Endozoicomonas gorgoniicola: one gene and its partner. The protein of the gene in region 1 interacts with the protein of each later gene in a pairwise test. Links are inferred from orthologs where the notes say so. Each region holds a gene or a part of one and is shown in the gene's direction. Other genes may lie near its edges. The genes, in order: typA and rlmKL.

The links.
Region 2: the proteins of typA (region 1) and rlmKL interact in binary tests that used the Escherichia coli proteins (3 or more experiments, as listed by UniProt). The link is inferred for Endozoicomonas gorgoniicola from one-to-one orthologs.

Annotation. Positions count from the first base shown.
Region 1 is NZ_JAPFCC010000001.1:4,119,688-4,126,616, reverse strand. What follows is about bases 1,284-4,265. They hold typA (translational GTPase TypA), read left to right. Parts: upstream 1,284-1,858; coding sequence 1,859-3,673; downstream 3,674-4,265. Other genes in these bases: NX722_RS18700 (hypothetical protein), read right to left, coding at 3,666-3,869; NX722_RS18710 (protein kinase family protein), read left to right, coding at 1,284-1,845. Outside these bases: lipid A export permease/ATP-binding protein MsbA, read right to left, coding at 1-890; more of NX722_RS18710, read left to right, coding at 1,171-1,283; ltrA (group II intron reverse transcriptase/maturase), read left to right, coding at 4,451-5,716; NX722_RS18690 (hypothetical protein), read right to left, coding at 5,797-5,949; ltrA (group II intron reverse transcriptase/maturase), read left to right, coding at 6,531-6,929. UniProt on the Escherichia coli protein: A 50S ribosomal subunit assembly protein with GTPase and nucleotide-independent chaperone activity, required for 50S subunit assembly at low temperatures, may also play a role in translation.
Region 2 is NZ_JAPFCC010000001.1:2,703,036-2,709,962, reverse strand. What follows is about bases 2,301-5,280. They hold rlmKL (bifunctional 23S rRNA (guanine(2069)-N(7))-methyltransferase RlmK/23S rRNA (guanine(2445)-N(2))-methyltransferase RlmL), read left to right. Parts: upstream 2,301-2,696; coding sequence 2,697-4,865; downstream 4,866-5,280. Other genes in these bases: NX722_RS12435 (lipoprotein-releasing ABC transporter permease subunit), read left to right, coding at 5,054-5,280. Outside these bases: NX722_RS12455 (coiled-coil domain-containing protein), read right to left, coding at 1-617; NX722_RS12450 (quinone-dependent dihydroorotate dehydrogenase), read left to right, coding at 866-1,888; rmf (ribosome modulation factor), read right to left, coding at 2,022-2,234; more of NX722_RS12435, read left to right, coding at 5,281-6,298; NX722_RS12430 (ABC transporter ATP-binding protein), read left to right, coding at 6,291-6,927. UniProt on the Escherichia coli protein: Specifically methylates the guanine in position 2445 (m2G2445) and the guanine in position 2069 (m7G2069) of 23S rRNA. Methylation occurs before assembly of 23S rRNA into 50S subunits.

The DNA of each region.
Region 1 (6,929 bases):
GAGGCAGTGGTTGCATCACCCTTCAGCCAGAGTACCAGAAAGAACAGGATCGCAAGGGCAGAATTAACCAGCAGTTGCAGGGTTGGCGTGTGAATAGCCGAAGCCTTGGTCATTTTGAGGCTTTGTCGGGTGTTTTTGGTACTGGCTCCTCTAAAACGATCTCTTTCGTAGTCTTCGCCACCAAAGCCCCGTACAACTCTGTAGCCATTAATGCTTTCAGAGCTGACATGAGTCAGGTCACCCATAGAGTCCTGAATTTTTGAACTCAGCTTACGGAAACGCTTGCTGGCCGTTGTCACGACCAATGCAATCAGAGGACCCACAGCAAAGAATACCAGCGTCAGCTTCCAGTTTGTCATCAACAGGTACAAAATCAGGAAAACCACGGTCAAGCCTTCACGAACCACCACCTTGATGGCGTCAGTGGCGGCAGTGGTCACCATGCCAACATTGTAAGTGATACGGGCTATGAGATGACCGGAGTTATTGTTGTCGAAATATTCATTAGGCAGCTGCATCATGTGGTTGAACATCAGACAGCGCAGGTCATGAACGATATTCATACCCACTTTTGCGAGGTAGTAGTTACCCATAAAAGAGCCGATACCGCGCAAAATCGCAATAACGGTCATAACGGCTGGTATCAGTGCTGCCGAAGCAAACACTTCAATGGGTACAAATCCACTCAGGTCTTTGCTGATGGTGGCATGGCTGCCTTCCAGGGCTTCTACAAAGTATTCCAGCAGCCGGGCAAAGGCGGGCTGGCTTAATGCAAACAGGGCGTAGCCGAGCAGGCTGATAACAAAGAAGCCGGTGTAGGGCTTTACATAGGACAATAGCCGCAGATAAATCTGCAGGCCACTGGCCTTGGCTGGTTCTGACATGGCCATTAAAAATCAATCAGTTAACGAGTTCGCTATTGTGGATGAAGTCATAGCATTGCTCAATGCAAACCGAGTCAAGACTATGAAAAAGCCGCAAGCGGGGAATATTAGCACAAATGTGCAATGGGGATGGGAGGGGGTGACTACGGCGCCTGCAGGCGTACCCAGCTGCCAGGCAAATCCATTTTAACGCTTTCATAACGATTGTAATGAGCATTTTTCATCGGTATGCGTTAATATTCAGCGCTTTTTAATTTCCCCGGTGATTGCAGGTAAATATCAGGTGATGCGGCGGCTGTTTGGCAAGCGACTTTCTGACAGGGATTTTCAGACCTTGCGCAAGGGCGCAGAAGTTATCGAGCGCGATGGGGATGGTGATAAAGTCCTGCGTCTGAACGATGGCTCGTTCCTGAAACTGTTTATGGTAAAAAGCCGGTTCAGTTCTGCCCGGTTCCTGCCCTATTCTGTTCGTTTTGCACGAAATGCCGACAGGCTGCATCAACTGAATATTCCGACGGTAAAGATAATTAACTGCTACCGTATACCGTCTATTGCAAGAACCGCAGTGCATTATCAGCCGTTGCCGGGCAAGACCCTGCGGCAGGCGCTGCCTCTGGTCAGCGAACAGCAGAGACAGCAGTTACTGGCAGACAATGCCCGACTGATCGCCAGAATGCACAGGCTGGGCGTGTATTTTCGCTCAGCACACCTGGGCAATATTGTGCAGCAGCCCGATGGTACTCTCGGGTTGATCGATATTGCCGATATGCGCTTTAGCTTCGGCGCTCTGAAAAAAGAGTTGTGCTTAAGGAATTTCTGTCACATGGCCCGTTACGAGGTCGATGTGGCTTACCTGCTTGAAAATAACACCTTCCCCTCGGTGTATGCGGAACAGGCCAATAATATAGACGCTGAAGAAGTGGCCCGTGTTATTCAGGCAGGAACTGTAAACGAGATTTGATGAGAGAAAGAAAGTGATAGAAAAACTTCGCAATATAGCCATCATAGCGCACGTTGACCACGGTAAAACGACGCTGGTAGACAAACTGCTACAACAGTCCGGTACTCTGGGTCGCAAGGATCAGGGTGCTGAGCGCATCATGGATTCCAACGATCAGGAAAAAGAGCGCGGCATTACCATCCTGGCGAAAAATACGGCGATCAACTGGCAGGATTTCCACATCAATATTGTGGACACGCCGGGACACGCCGACTTCGGTGGTGAAGTCGAACGGGTTATCTCCATGGTGGACTCCGTATTGCTGCTGGTCGACGCCGTAGATGGCCCAATGCCCCAGACGCGTTTTGTGACCCAGAAGGCGTTTGAGCAGGGACTGCGCCCAATTGTGGTCATCAACAAGATTGACCGTCCGGGCGCCCGTCCTGACTGGGTAATGGATGAAGTGTTTGACCTGTTTGACCGTCTGGGTGCAACTGAAGAGCAGCTGGATTTCCCGATCATTTACGCTTCTGCCCTGAACGGTATTGCCGGTGATGACCCTGAGAATATGGCGGAAGACATGACGCCACTGTTCGAAATGATTACCCGCAACGTACCGGCGCCCAAGGTGGATGTTGACGCACCTTTCCAGATGCAGGTGTCTGCCCTGGATTACAGCAGCTTCCTGGGTGTTATCGGTGTGGGTCGTATCACCCGTGGTACTCTGAAGCCTTCCACTCCGATCAAGCTGATTGGTGCAGATGGCAAGGTACGCAGCGCCAAAATTCTGAAAGTGATGGGCCATCTTGGTCTGGAGCGTGTTGATGTAGAAGAGGCCCGTGCGGGTGATATCGTCTGCGTGACCGGTATCGACAAACTGAATATCTCTGACACCCTGTGCCACCCGGATAATGTTGAAGCGCTGCCACCACTGACTGTGGATGAGCCAACCGTTAGCATGACCTTCCAGGTTAACGACTCTCCGTTTGCTGGTCAGGATGGCAAGTATGTGACTTCCCGTAATATTAAGGATCGTCTGGAGCAGGAACTGCTGCACAACGTTGCCCTGCGGGTAGAACAAGGCGACAGCGCCGACAAGTTCAAAGTATCGGGTCGTGGTGAGCTGCACCTGTCTGTTCTGATTGAAACCATGCGTCGTGAAGGCTTCGAACTGGGTGTTTCCCGCCCTGAAGTAGTGGTACGCGAAATCGACGGTGTCAAACAGGAGCCATACGAACAGGTGGTGATTGACATCGAAGAAGAACATCAGGGTTCCCTGATGGAAGAGATGGGTCTGCGTAAAGCTGAACTGACCAATATGGTACCAGACGGCAAAGGTCGTGTACGTCTGGAATTCGTCATGCCAGCCCGTGGCCTGATCGGTTTCCGTTCCCAGTTCCTGACCATGACGTCCGGTAGCGGTATCCTGACCAATGTCTTTGATCACTACGGTGTCGTAAAAGACGGTGAAGTGACTCATCGCCAGAACGGTGTGCTGGTTTCCATGGTCAACGGCAAGGTGCTGGGTTATGCCCTGTGGAATCTACAAGACCGTGGTCGTTTATTCCTGCCGCCTAATGTTGACGTGTATGAGGGCCAGATTATTGGTCTGCATAACCGTGATAACGATCTGGTGGTTAACCCGACTAAAGGTAAGCAGCTGACTAACGTCCGTGCCTCCGGCTCTGATGAAAACATTCAGCTGACGCCACCGATTCGTCACTCTCTGGAGCAGGCTCTGGAGTTCATTGATGACGATGAACTGGTAGAGGTAACACCTAACCACATTCGTTTGCGCAAGAAGTTCCTGAAGGAGCATGAGCGTAAGCGTGCCAGCCGTTCTAAATAAATAACAGCGTTTGCTGTGTGAGGAGGCCTTGTGCCTCCTTACTTTTTTGTTTGCCCAGCGAAGCGGGCAAACCCGTCAGGCTGAAAGAAGCCTGAGCCGCCCCGACTGAGGGGAAGGCAATCTGAATGGCAAGGGCGTAACTGGCCAACGGTTGGGTCTGAAGGAAGCCATAGGAAGTCAGAGGTACACAGCGCAAGCGAACCTGATTCGGCAGGTTGGGAGCGGCAAGCGTGCGAAATAGCGCAAAGCCCGATACTCAGTCAGTCCCAACTCTGTGCTTGAGGGTGGCATTTCTGACAGGGAACCGTTTAGTAACTGGGGAAGCCTGGCATCAATCTCTGAATCTCAGGGGCTGTTATCGCAAGAGGAAACTCAAGGGTAACAGTGGTGTGAGGTGGCAGATGATCCTGTAGTAGTGATGAAATTCCGGCCTGTGAAGGCGGGTAACCGTTCGGAGGGCAAAACCGGAATGACTACAGCCAGAGTGACTGTAGGGCATGTGTCGTCAAAAGCGGCAGATGTTGCGAAGGGGTGAAGCATTCTTAAAGAACAGTCAGACCGCAGGAATGACACTGTGAGCGCACAAGCTGCCTGACGAGGCAGGACATCTTCGGCTGGTGAGGTTGGGAACAATCCTGCTAAAAGAAAGAGCCGCGCTCGGGAGTAAAGGACAGGTAGCAGGTAGATTGCCTTGAGCCAGAACGCCTGTGAATGTCCATGAAGAATCCGGCCACAGTAGAAGGATGGCGCAATCTGTCTGTCGTGAGACAGTAACTGATGAGAGTATATTATAGCCTGTATGGGCGCTTGCTGACGATGGAAGCGCTTTACAACGGATTCAAAAAGGTATGGAAAGCGAAAGGTGCGGCCGGAATAGATGGGCAGAGCCTGAGCGACTACGCCTCGAATCTGCGTGGTAATCTTGAACAGTTACTGCTTGAATTGCGGGAAAAGCGCTACAAACCGCTACCGGTAAAGCGTGTAGAAATCGACAAAGAAGACGGTGGAAAGCGTCTGCTGGGAATCCCCGCAGTAAAAGACCGAATCGTCCAACAAGCACTTCTAAATATCCTGACCCCGATCTTTGATCCGGACTTCCACCCGTCCAGCTATGGGTACAGACCGAATCGAAGCTGCCATCAAGCCATTACCAAGGCGACCCTGTTCATACGGAAGTACGACAGACGCTGGGTGGTGGACATGGACTTGTCCAAATGCTTTGACCGACTCGACCACGAGTTAATTCTCAAGGCGTTCAGGCACAAAGTGGCAGATGGAAGCATCCTGAACCTGATCAGAATGTTCCTGAAAAGCGGGGTGATGGTTGGCTATCAACTGGAAGCCACGGAAACAGGCAGTCCACAGGGCGGAGTGATCAGTCCCTTAATCTCAAACGTCTATCTTGATGCGTTTGATCAGGAAATGATGCGACGCAAGCACAGGATTGTCCGCTATGCGGACGATATCCTGATTCTGTGTGGCTCCAAAGCAGCGGCAGAAAACGCTCTGAAAGTGGCGACCAAAGTACTGGAGCAAGACCTGAAACTGACGGTCAACCAGAATAAAACACACATAGCCCATAGCGGCGAGGGTGTGAAATTTCTGGGAGTTGAAATCCTGAGCAGCTATACGCGCATACAGGAAAAGAAGCTCAACGCACTGAAAGCAAAGGTAAAGCGAATCACGAAAAGGAATCGGGGAACGAACCTTGAAGGAGTAATCCGAGAACTGAACCCTGTGATACGAGGATTTGCTAATTACTTCAGGATAGCGAACTGTAGTCGTGAATTAAAACGGCTGACAGGATGGATGAGGCGCAGGCTGAGATGTTTACAACTGAAACAGTGGAAGAAACCAGCGAAGCTGCATCGTCGGCTGAAGCAACTGGGTTACAAGCCACCATTTAAGTACATCAAAATGCGTTCATGGAGAAATGCGTGCAGTCCCCTGTCGCATTTAGCCATGCCGAACAACTGGTTCAATGAGATAAAGTTGTTCAATTTGGAAGGCGTTAAAACGGGCGTTCTTGCCCCTTATTGTTAAGGGATAGAGAGTGCAGGAGCCGTGTACGAGGTCCGTACGCACGGTTCTGTGGGAAGGACGGGGCAATAGCCCCGCCTTACCTAATGTTTGCCCAGCGAAGCGGGCAAACCCGTCAGGCTGAAAGAAGCCTGAGCCGCCCCGACTGAGGGGAAGGCAATCTGAATGGCAAGGGCGTAACTGGCCAACGGTTGGGTCTGAAGGAAGCCATAGGAAGTCAGAGGTACACAGCGCAAGCGAACCTGATTCGGCAGGTTGGGAGCGGCAAGCGTGCGAAATAGCGCAAAGCCCGATACTCAGTCAGTCCCAACTCTGTGCTTGAGGGTGGCATTTCTGACAGGGAACCGTTTAGTAACTGGGGAAGCCTGGCATCAATCTCTGAATCTCAGGGGCTGTTATCGCAAGAGGAAACTCAAGGGTAACAGTGGTGTGAGGTGGCAGATGATCCTGTAGTAGTGATGAAATTCCGGCCTGTGAAGGCGGGTAACCGTTCGGAGGGCAAAACCGGAATGACTACAGCCAGAGTGACTGTAGGGCATGTGTCGTCAAAAGCGGCAGATGTTGCGAAGGGGTGAAGCATTCTTAAAGAACAGTCAGACCGCAGGAATGACACTGTGAGCGCACAAGCTGCCTGACGAGGCAGGACATCTTCGGCTGGTGAGGTTGGGAACAATCCTGCTAAAAGAAAGAGCCGCGCTCGGGAGTAAAGGACAGGTAGCAGGTAGATTGCCTTGAGCCAGAACGCCTGTGAATGTCCATGAAGAATCCGGCCACAGTAGAAGGATGGCGCAATCTGTCTGTCGTGAGACAGTAACTGATGAGAGTATATTATAGCCTGTATGGGCGCTTGCTGACGATGGAAGCGCTTTACAACGGATTCAAAAAGGTATGGAAAGCGAAAGGTGCGGCCGGAATAGATGGGCAGAGCCTGAGCGACTACGCCTCGAATCTGCGTGGTAATCTTGAACAGTTACTGCTTGAATTGCGGGAAAAGCGCTACAAACCGCTACCGGTAAAGCGTGTAGAAATCGACAAAGAAGACGGTGGAAAGCGTCTGCTGGGAATCCCCGCAGTAAAAGACCGAATCGTCCAACAAGCACTTCTAAATATCCTGACCCCGATCTTTGATCCGGACTTCCACCCGTCCAGCTATGGGTACAGACCGAATCGAAGCTGCCATCAAGCCATTACCAAGGCGACCCTGTTCATACGGAAG
Region 2 (6,927 bases), 1.4 Mb from region 1 along the record:
GCAGTACAAAGGTTTGAGAACCAGCCTTCGTTTTTGAAAGGCTTGAACAAGGGTGTGGCTTTATGATTGTCCGGATCCAGAAACTTCGCGTTCATTATCTGGCAGAAAGAGATTTTTTTGTTGTCTTTTTCCAGTTTTACCAGCAGGGCAAACAGTTCTTCGTACTGACCGGATGCCAACAGCTGGTTCATCAAGGCGATCTGCTGGTTCGCATGCTCACGACCGGCACTGTTCCACCAGGTAGCGGCATCGGCTTTGAGTTCTTTCAGGCGCTGGTTGATCAGGGCTGAGGCAAATTCAGGATAGTCTTCGCTCATCTGGCCCAGAATACCGTAAGGATGCAGAATCGCAGTTTCCTGACGTTCCAGACCGTTCTTGTCATAGATAGCCATCAGCTCATCCAGCTGTTCTTCCAGTCCCTGCCGGGATTGTGAAATAACACGGGTGTTCAGGGTTTTCTGGCTGGCTGAGTGGGTGAGTTTTACAGAGCTGGGGGCAGAGTGTTTGAGCGTAGTGACCTGACCTTTTGCCGCTGACTGGTCAGCTGGAACATTACCCGTATCGTCATAAGACCGGCCGCTGGGGGTTCGGTTCTGTGTCGATGTCAGGTTCATCATCGCGGGCCTCCTTGCATTGCCTTTTATGATTTCCGTGTAACTTGAGACCCGGCTTTATTAAGGAAGTTCGCTAACTGGTCAGGCTGGCTGTCACCAATGTCAGTAACCCTGACAATGACAGTAGAGGGAAAATGGAGCTATACAGTTTATGACTAAATTGCATAAAAAAAATTCCAAATCTGGTGTTTGTATCAGAATTACGTATAATTCCGCCGGTTTATCTTGACACTTCTTCTTCGGATTTCTGCATGTACCAACTTGGCCGCAAATTACTGTTCTGTCTTTCAGCTGAAAATGCTCACGATATGGCTCTTGAGATGATTGCGGCTGGTCAACGTCTGGGTGTTACCGGATTGATAGCACCGAAAGTACCTTCCCGTCCACGTCAGGTGATGGGGCTGACCTTTGACAACCCGGTCGGCCTGGCTGCGGGCATGGATAAGGACGCAGACTGCATCGACGGCATGGGCGCCCTGGGGTTTGGCCACGTTGAGCTGGGTACTGTTACCCCTCGCCCTCAGCCGGGTAACCCGAAGCCTCGTGCGTTTCGTATCCCTGAGCGCAATGCCCTGATCAACCGTATGGGCTTCAACAATAAGGGTGTGGACCATCTGGTTGAGAACGTACGGAAATGCAACTACAAAGGTGTGATCGGTATCAATATTGGTAAAAATTTCGATACTCCGGTTGAAAATGCCAACAGTGACTATCAGATCTGTCTGCGCAAGGTTTACGCCCATGCGGGTTATGTAGCTGTAAACCTGTCTTCCCCGAATACTCCGGGACTGCGTGAACTGCAGTACGGTGACGCCTTGAAAAGCCTGCTGGATATGCTGAAGCAGGAACAGGCTGCCTTGACTGAACGTTATGGTCGTAAAGTTCCCATTGCCATCAAAATTGCCCCGGATATGACCGAAGAAGAGATTGCCGGAATTGCTCAGGAGCTGGTGGCGTATGAGCTGGATGGCGTTATTGCCACCAATACCACTTTGTCCCGTGATGCCGTACTGGGGCTGCCTAATGCCCGGGAACAGGGCGGTTTGAGTGGCGCGCCATTGAGCGATCGTTCCACCGAGGTGATTCAGCTGCTTTCATCTGAGCTGTCCGGCAGACTGCCGATCATCGGTGTGGGTGGTGTAATGGATGCCAGAACCGCAGCAGACAAGATCAAGGCAGGTGCCAGCCTGGTACAGCTGTACTCAGGATTTATCTACAAAGGCCCGACCCTGATTCGTGAAGCAGCGGAAGCGGTATACTCCTGCGACCGCTGATCGCTTTATTGACAGTTCTTGCAGGTAGCGGCTGTAGATAGCTGCTGTAGATCGCTGCGAAGGCAAAATACAAGAAAGCCCCGGTAAGCCGGGGCTTTCTTGTCCTGAAAGGCTTTTACAGAAGCGTTATAAGTCAAAGATGGCTGGTGTCGGATATCCGATGAACACCCGATACGCCGATCATGCCATCCCAGTTGTCGACACGACCTTCCCGCCAGCCAGTCAACCAGGCCTGACGAAGTTGTGGTTCCTCGTGTGGGCAGATATCCTTGGAGCGGCCAGACACGCCTGTTTGATATCCCTTGGTATAGGCTCTGTCTGTTTTATCCCTTTTTTGTCTTTTCATCATGTGGTACTGCCTCTTGCTGGTACGTTTGTTGATTGCCTCCATGGCATCCCTTGATGCTTCCCGGTGCACAGCATTCCGGCAGCTCCCCGAGTCGAAGCAACCCTGGAAGCTGTTGAAGGCTCCGGGGGCATGTCTTGCAGGGAAAGTCTACGGGTCAATTTCTATCGAATATTAATTGAGCTGTCGAGAAATAAAATCTGATAAAAATAAAATTTTTAATAACTATTTAGAATTTATGCGCTGTCATCGTAACGCTATACATCGTAACGCTATACATCGTAACGCTATACATCGTGACGCTATACATCGTGACGCTATAAATCGTGACGCTATAAATCGTTAATTCTTCAGGAAAGCCTGCAATCGCGCAGTCTTCCTGAGCAAACCGTCCATGAGGGTGCCCTGGCTGTGCTAAGTAAAGCGCTTTCCCATGCCTCTCCAGAAAAATAGAGTTCAGAAATGAGTTCAATTGAATTTTTTGCCAGTTGCCCGAAAGGGCTGGAATACCTGCTGGCTCAGGAGCTGAAACAGCTCGGTGCGCAGACCGTGCAGGAAACGGTAGCCGGGGTCAGTTTCAGTGGTGGTCTGGAAGTCGCTTACCGTGGGTGCATGTGGTCCCGGCTGGCGAGCCGGATTCTGTTGCGACTGGGTGAGATTAACAGCGCCACCAAAGAACAGCTCTACGATGGGGTAAAGTCTTTTGAATGGGACGACCATCTGGACAGTAGCAGCAGCTTTCGCATTGATTTCACGGGTTCAACGCCAGATATCAATCACACCCGCTTTGGCGCCCAGGTGGTGAAAGACGCTATTGTTGACCAGCTGCGCGATGAGCATGGCTGGCGCCCTTCGGTCAATGCCAGCAATCCGGATCTGCGTATCAATGTGCATGCCCGTGGTGAAAAAGCCTTTGTTTCTATTGACCTGTCCGGGCAGAGTCTGCATCAGCGTGGTTACCGGCTGGAAGCGGGTACTGCACCGCTGAAAGAAAATCTGGCCGCTGCTTTGCTGATTCGGGCTGGCTGGCAGGAGAAAATGAAAACAGGTGCCACGCTGGTTGACCCTATGTGTGGCTCCGGTACGTTGCTGATCGAAGGTGCCATGATGATGGCGGACATTGCACCCGGCCTGATGCGTGCGCGTTTTGGCTTTGACCGCTGGATGGGGCATGTGCCGAAAATCTGGATGAATATTCTGGAAGAAGCCCGTGAGCGCCGTAAAGTCGGGCTGGCAAGTGTTCAGTCCAGTATCATTGGTTTCGAAGGGTTGTCGTCGGTTGCTCACCGGGCAAAAGGAAACCTCGAACGCATGGGGCTGTCCAGACTGGTCAGTGTTCGCCAGCAGGAACTGAAAGATTTGCAGCTGGATGCAGATCTGCCGGACGGTCTGGTGATCTGCAACCCGCCTTATGGTGAGCGTATGGGCGACGAGGCCAGTCTGGTGTACCTGTACCAGCATCTGGGTGAGAAGCTGAAACAGAACTGTCCGGGCTGGGAAGCCGCCATCTTTACCGGTACGCCAGCGCTTGTTCGTAGCCTGGGTATGGGGCCGAAAAAGACTTACTCCCTCTTTAATGGAGCGCTGCCGTGTAAATTGTTCCTGTACGATATTCGTGAAAAACAGGAGCAGCCGGTTTCTGCCAGTGCTGAACCAACAAAAGCCAATATTCCTTCTGTTACTTACCGTTCAGAAGGTGCCACGATGTTTGGCAACCGTTTGAAGAAAAATCTTCGGACCATTGGCAAGTGGGCGCGTAAAAGTAAAATCCAGTGTTACCGTCTTTATGATGCGGATATGCCGGAATATGCGGTGGCTGTTGATGTCTATGGTGACTGGGTGCATGTGCAGGAATACGCCGCACCGGCTTCTATCAATGAAGAAAAGGCGAAAGAACGTCTGCTGGAAGCGCTGGGCGTGATCCCTGAGATTCTGGAAATTCCCCGTGAACAGGTGGTCTTCAAACAACGTAAACGTCAGTCCGGAACCAGCCAGTACAACTGCGTGGATGAGGTGGGTCAGATGATGGAGGTTGAAGAAGGCGGTTGTCGTCTGCTGGTCAACCTGCGCGACTATCTGGACACCGGGTTGTTCCTGGATCACCGGCAGATGCGCTTGCGTATTCAGAAGGAAGCGAAAGGTAAAAAATTCCTTAACCTGTTCTGTTATACGGCAACGGCAACGGTCCATGCGGCTGTTGGTGGAGCCAGTACGACCACCAGTGTAGATCTCTCGAACACCTATCTGGACTGGGGGCGAAAAAACCTGGCTTTGAATGGACTGAGCGAAGTACGCCACCGCTTTGAGCGGGAAGACTGCCTGAAGTGGATTGAACAGGATAAAAACGACTATGACCTGATTTTTATCGACCCACCCACCTTCTCAAACTCCAAGAAGTTCGAAGGTGTGTTTGATGTGCAGCGTGATCATGGTCATCTGATCAAACTGGCAATGCGTCGTTTGAATGAAGGCGGTACCCTGTATTTTTCCAACAACTTCCGTCGTTTCAAGCTGGATGAGAAGGTAGCGGCAGAGTTCGAGGTAAAAGAAATTTCCGGTCAGACCGTTGATAAAGACTTCCAGCGTCGCAGCAACATTCACCGTAGCTGGATGATTCGCCATAAAGGTTAAAGTTTGTTTTTATACAAACGTCATCGTTCCCGCTAAAACGGGAACGATGATAAAAAGTTTACAGAGGCTTTTCATGGGCGGGGAGTCACGGCAATTGTCATTTTCAGGTTATAATGGCGAACTTCCTTACAATTAATTTGGCTGGCCTTTGTTTGCGAAAAGACTGGTCGTCACTGGACCCGGATTGAATGTTCAGACCCTTACCCTTTTTCATTGGTTTGCGGTATACGCGAGCCAAGCGGCGAAATCATTTTATTTCCTTTATTTCATTGATGTCGATGATCGGGCTGACGCTCGGTGTGTGTGTGCTGATTATCGTTATGTCGGTGATGAACGGCTTTGACCGGGAACTGCGCACCCGAATTCTGGGTATGGTTCCCCACGCTTCTATTACCGCAGTCAGCGGGGGCATGTCAGAGTGGCAGGAGGTGCTGGAGCGGGCTGTTGAATTCGACGGAGTGGAAGCCGCCGCACCGTTTATTGATGGTCAGGGCATGCTGGCGAACGGGTCTATTGTTCGTGGTGCCATGGTCTATGGCATTGAGCCTGAGTATGAGAAGCAGGTGTCTATCATCAATGACCACATGGTTCAGGGGTCACTGGATGATCTGAAACCGGGGGAGTTCGGGATTGTTCTGGGTGAGCTGTCTGCCCAGTATCTCGGTGTGACACTGGGCGATAAAGTGACGATGGTGCTGCCGGAAGCCAATGTGAATCTGGCAGGCGTGTTCCCCAGGATGCGACGTTTTACCGTGGTCGGGTTGTTCTCTGTCGGGGCTGATCTGGACGGCAGTCTTTCCTATATCAATATTCAGGATGCCGCTCGTTTTTTGCAGGTGCCAGAAGGCGTAGAAGGTATTCGCCTGAAAATGCACGACTTGTTCCGGGCTCCGGCTATTGCCTGGGATCTGGCGATGACACTGCCCGGGCGTTATTTTGTGCAGGACTGGACCCGTACCCAGGGGCGTTTGTTCCAAGCCATCCAGATGGAAAAAACCATGGTCGGTTTGCTTCTGACCCTGATTGTTGCCGTGGCTGCGTTTAATATTGTTTCTACCCTGGTCATGGTGGTGACGGATAAGCAGTCTGATATTGCTATCCTGCGGACACTGGGTGCCAGCCCGAGAACCATTATGGGTATCTTCATGGTGCAGGGTTCCCTGATCGGTATCATTGGTACGGTACTGGGTGTGGTACTGGGTGTGATTGCGGCTTTGAATGTGGCTGGTATTGTGTCAACCATTGAGCAGGTGCTGAGTATTCGCTTCCTGAGCCCGGATGTCTATTTCATTTCCTATCTCCCTTCTGAACTTAAATGGCAGGATGTCACTGTGATCAGTGTGACGGGTTTGTTGATGAGTTTCCTGGCGACTCTGTACCCGGCCTGGCGTGCTTCCAAAACTCAACCGGCGGAGGCGCTACGTTATGACTGAACAGGCTGTGAGTGAACAGAGAAGCGACGTTTTAAAATGTACGGCTCTGGCAAAGAGTTTTGATGAAGGGCCACAGGAGCTGAAGGTTCTGAAGGATGTTAATCTTTTTGTTGCACCTTCTGAGCGTATCGCCATCGTAGGGGCTTCCGGTTCCGGCAAAACGACTCTACTGCAGCTGCTGGCAGGGCTGGATAAGCCCAGTTCCGGCGAGGTGCTGGTCTGTGAGCATAATCTGGCACATATGAAAGACCGTGAGCAGAACCGCCTGCGTAACCAGCATCTGGGTTTTGTCTATCAGTTTCATCATCTGTTGCCGGAATTTACTGCACTGGAGAACGTTTCCATGCCGTTGTTATTACGCAGGGGGATGTCTTTGAAAACGGTGCGACAGCAGTCAGAGCAGATGCTGGAACTGGTGGGAATGTCACACAGGGTGAAGCATAAGCCAGCTGAATTATCGGGTGGTGAACGACAGCGTGTGGCGATTGCCCGGGCGCTGGTGACCCGACCTGACCTGGTGTTTATGGATGAACCGACCGGCAATCTGGATCCGAATACCGCTGCCAGGGTTCATGAGCTGATGGCTGATTTATCCAGAGAGCTGACCACGAGTTTTATTGTGGTGACCC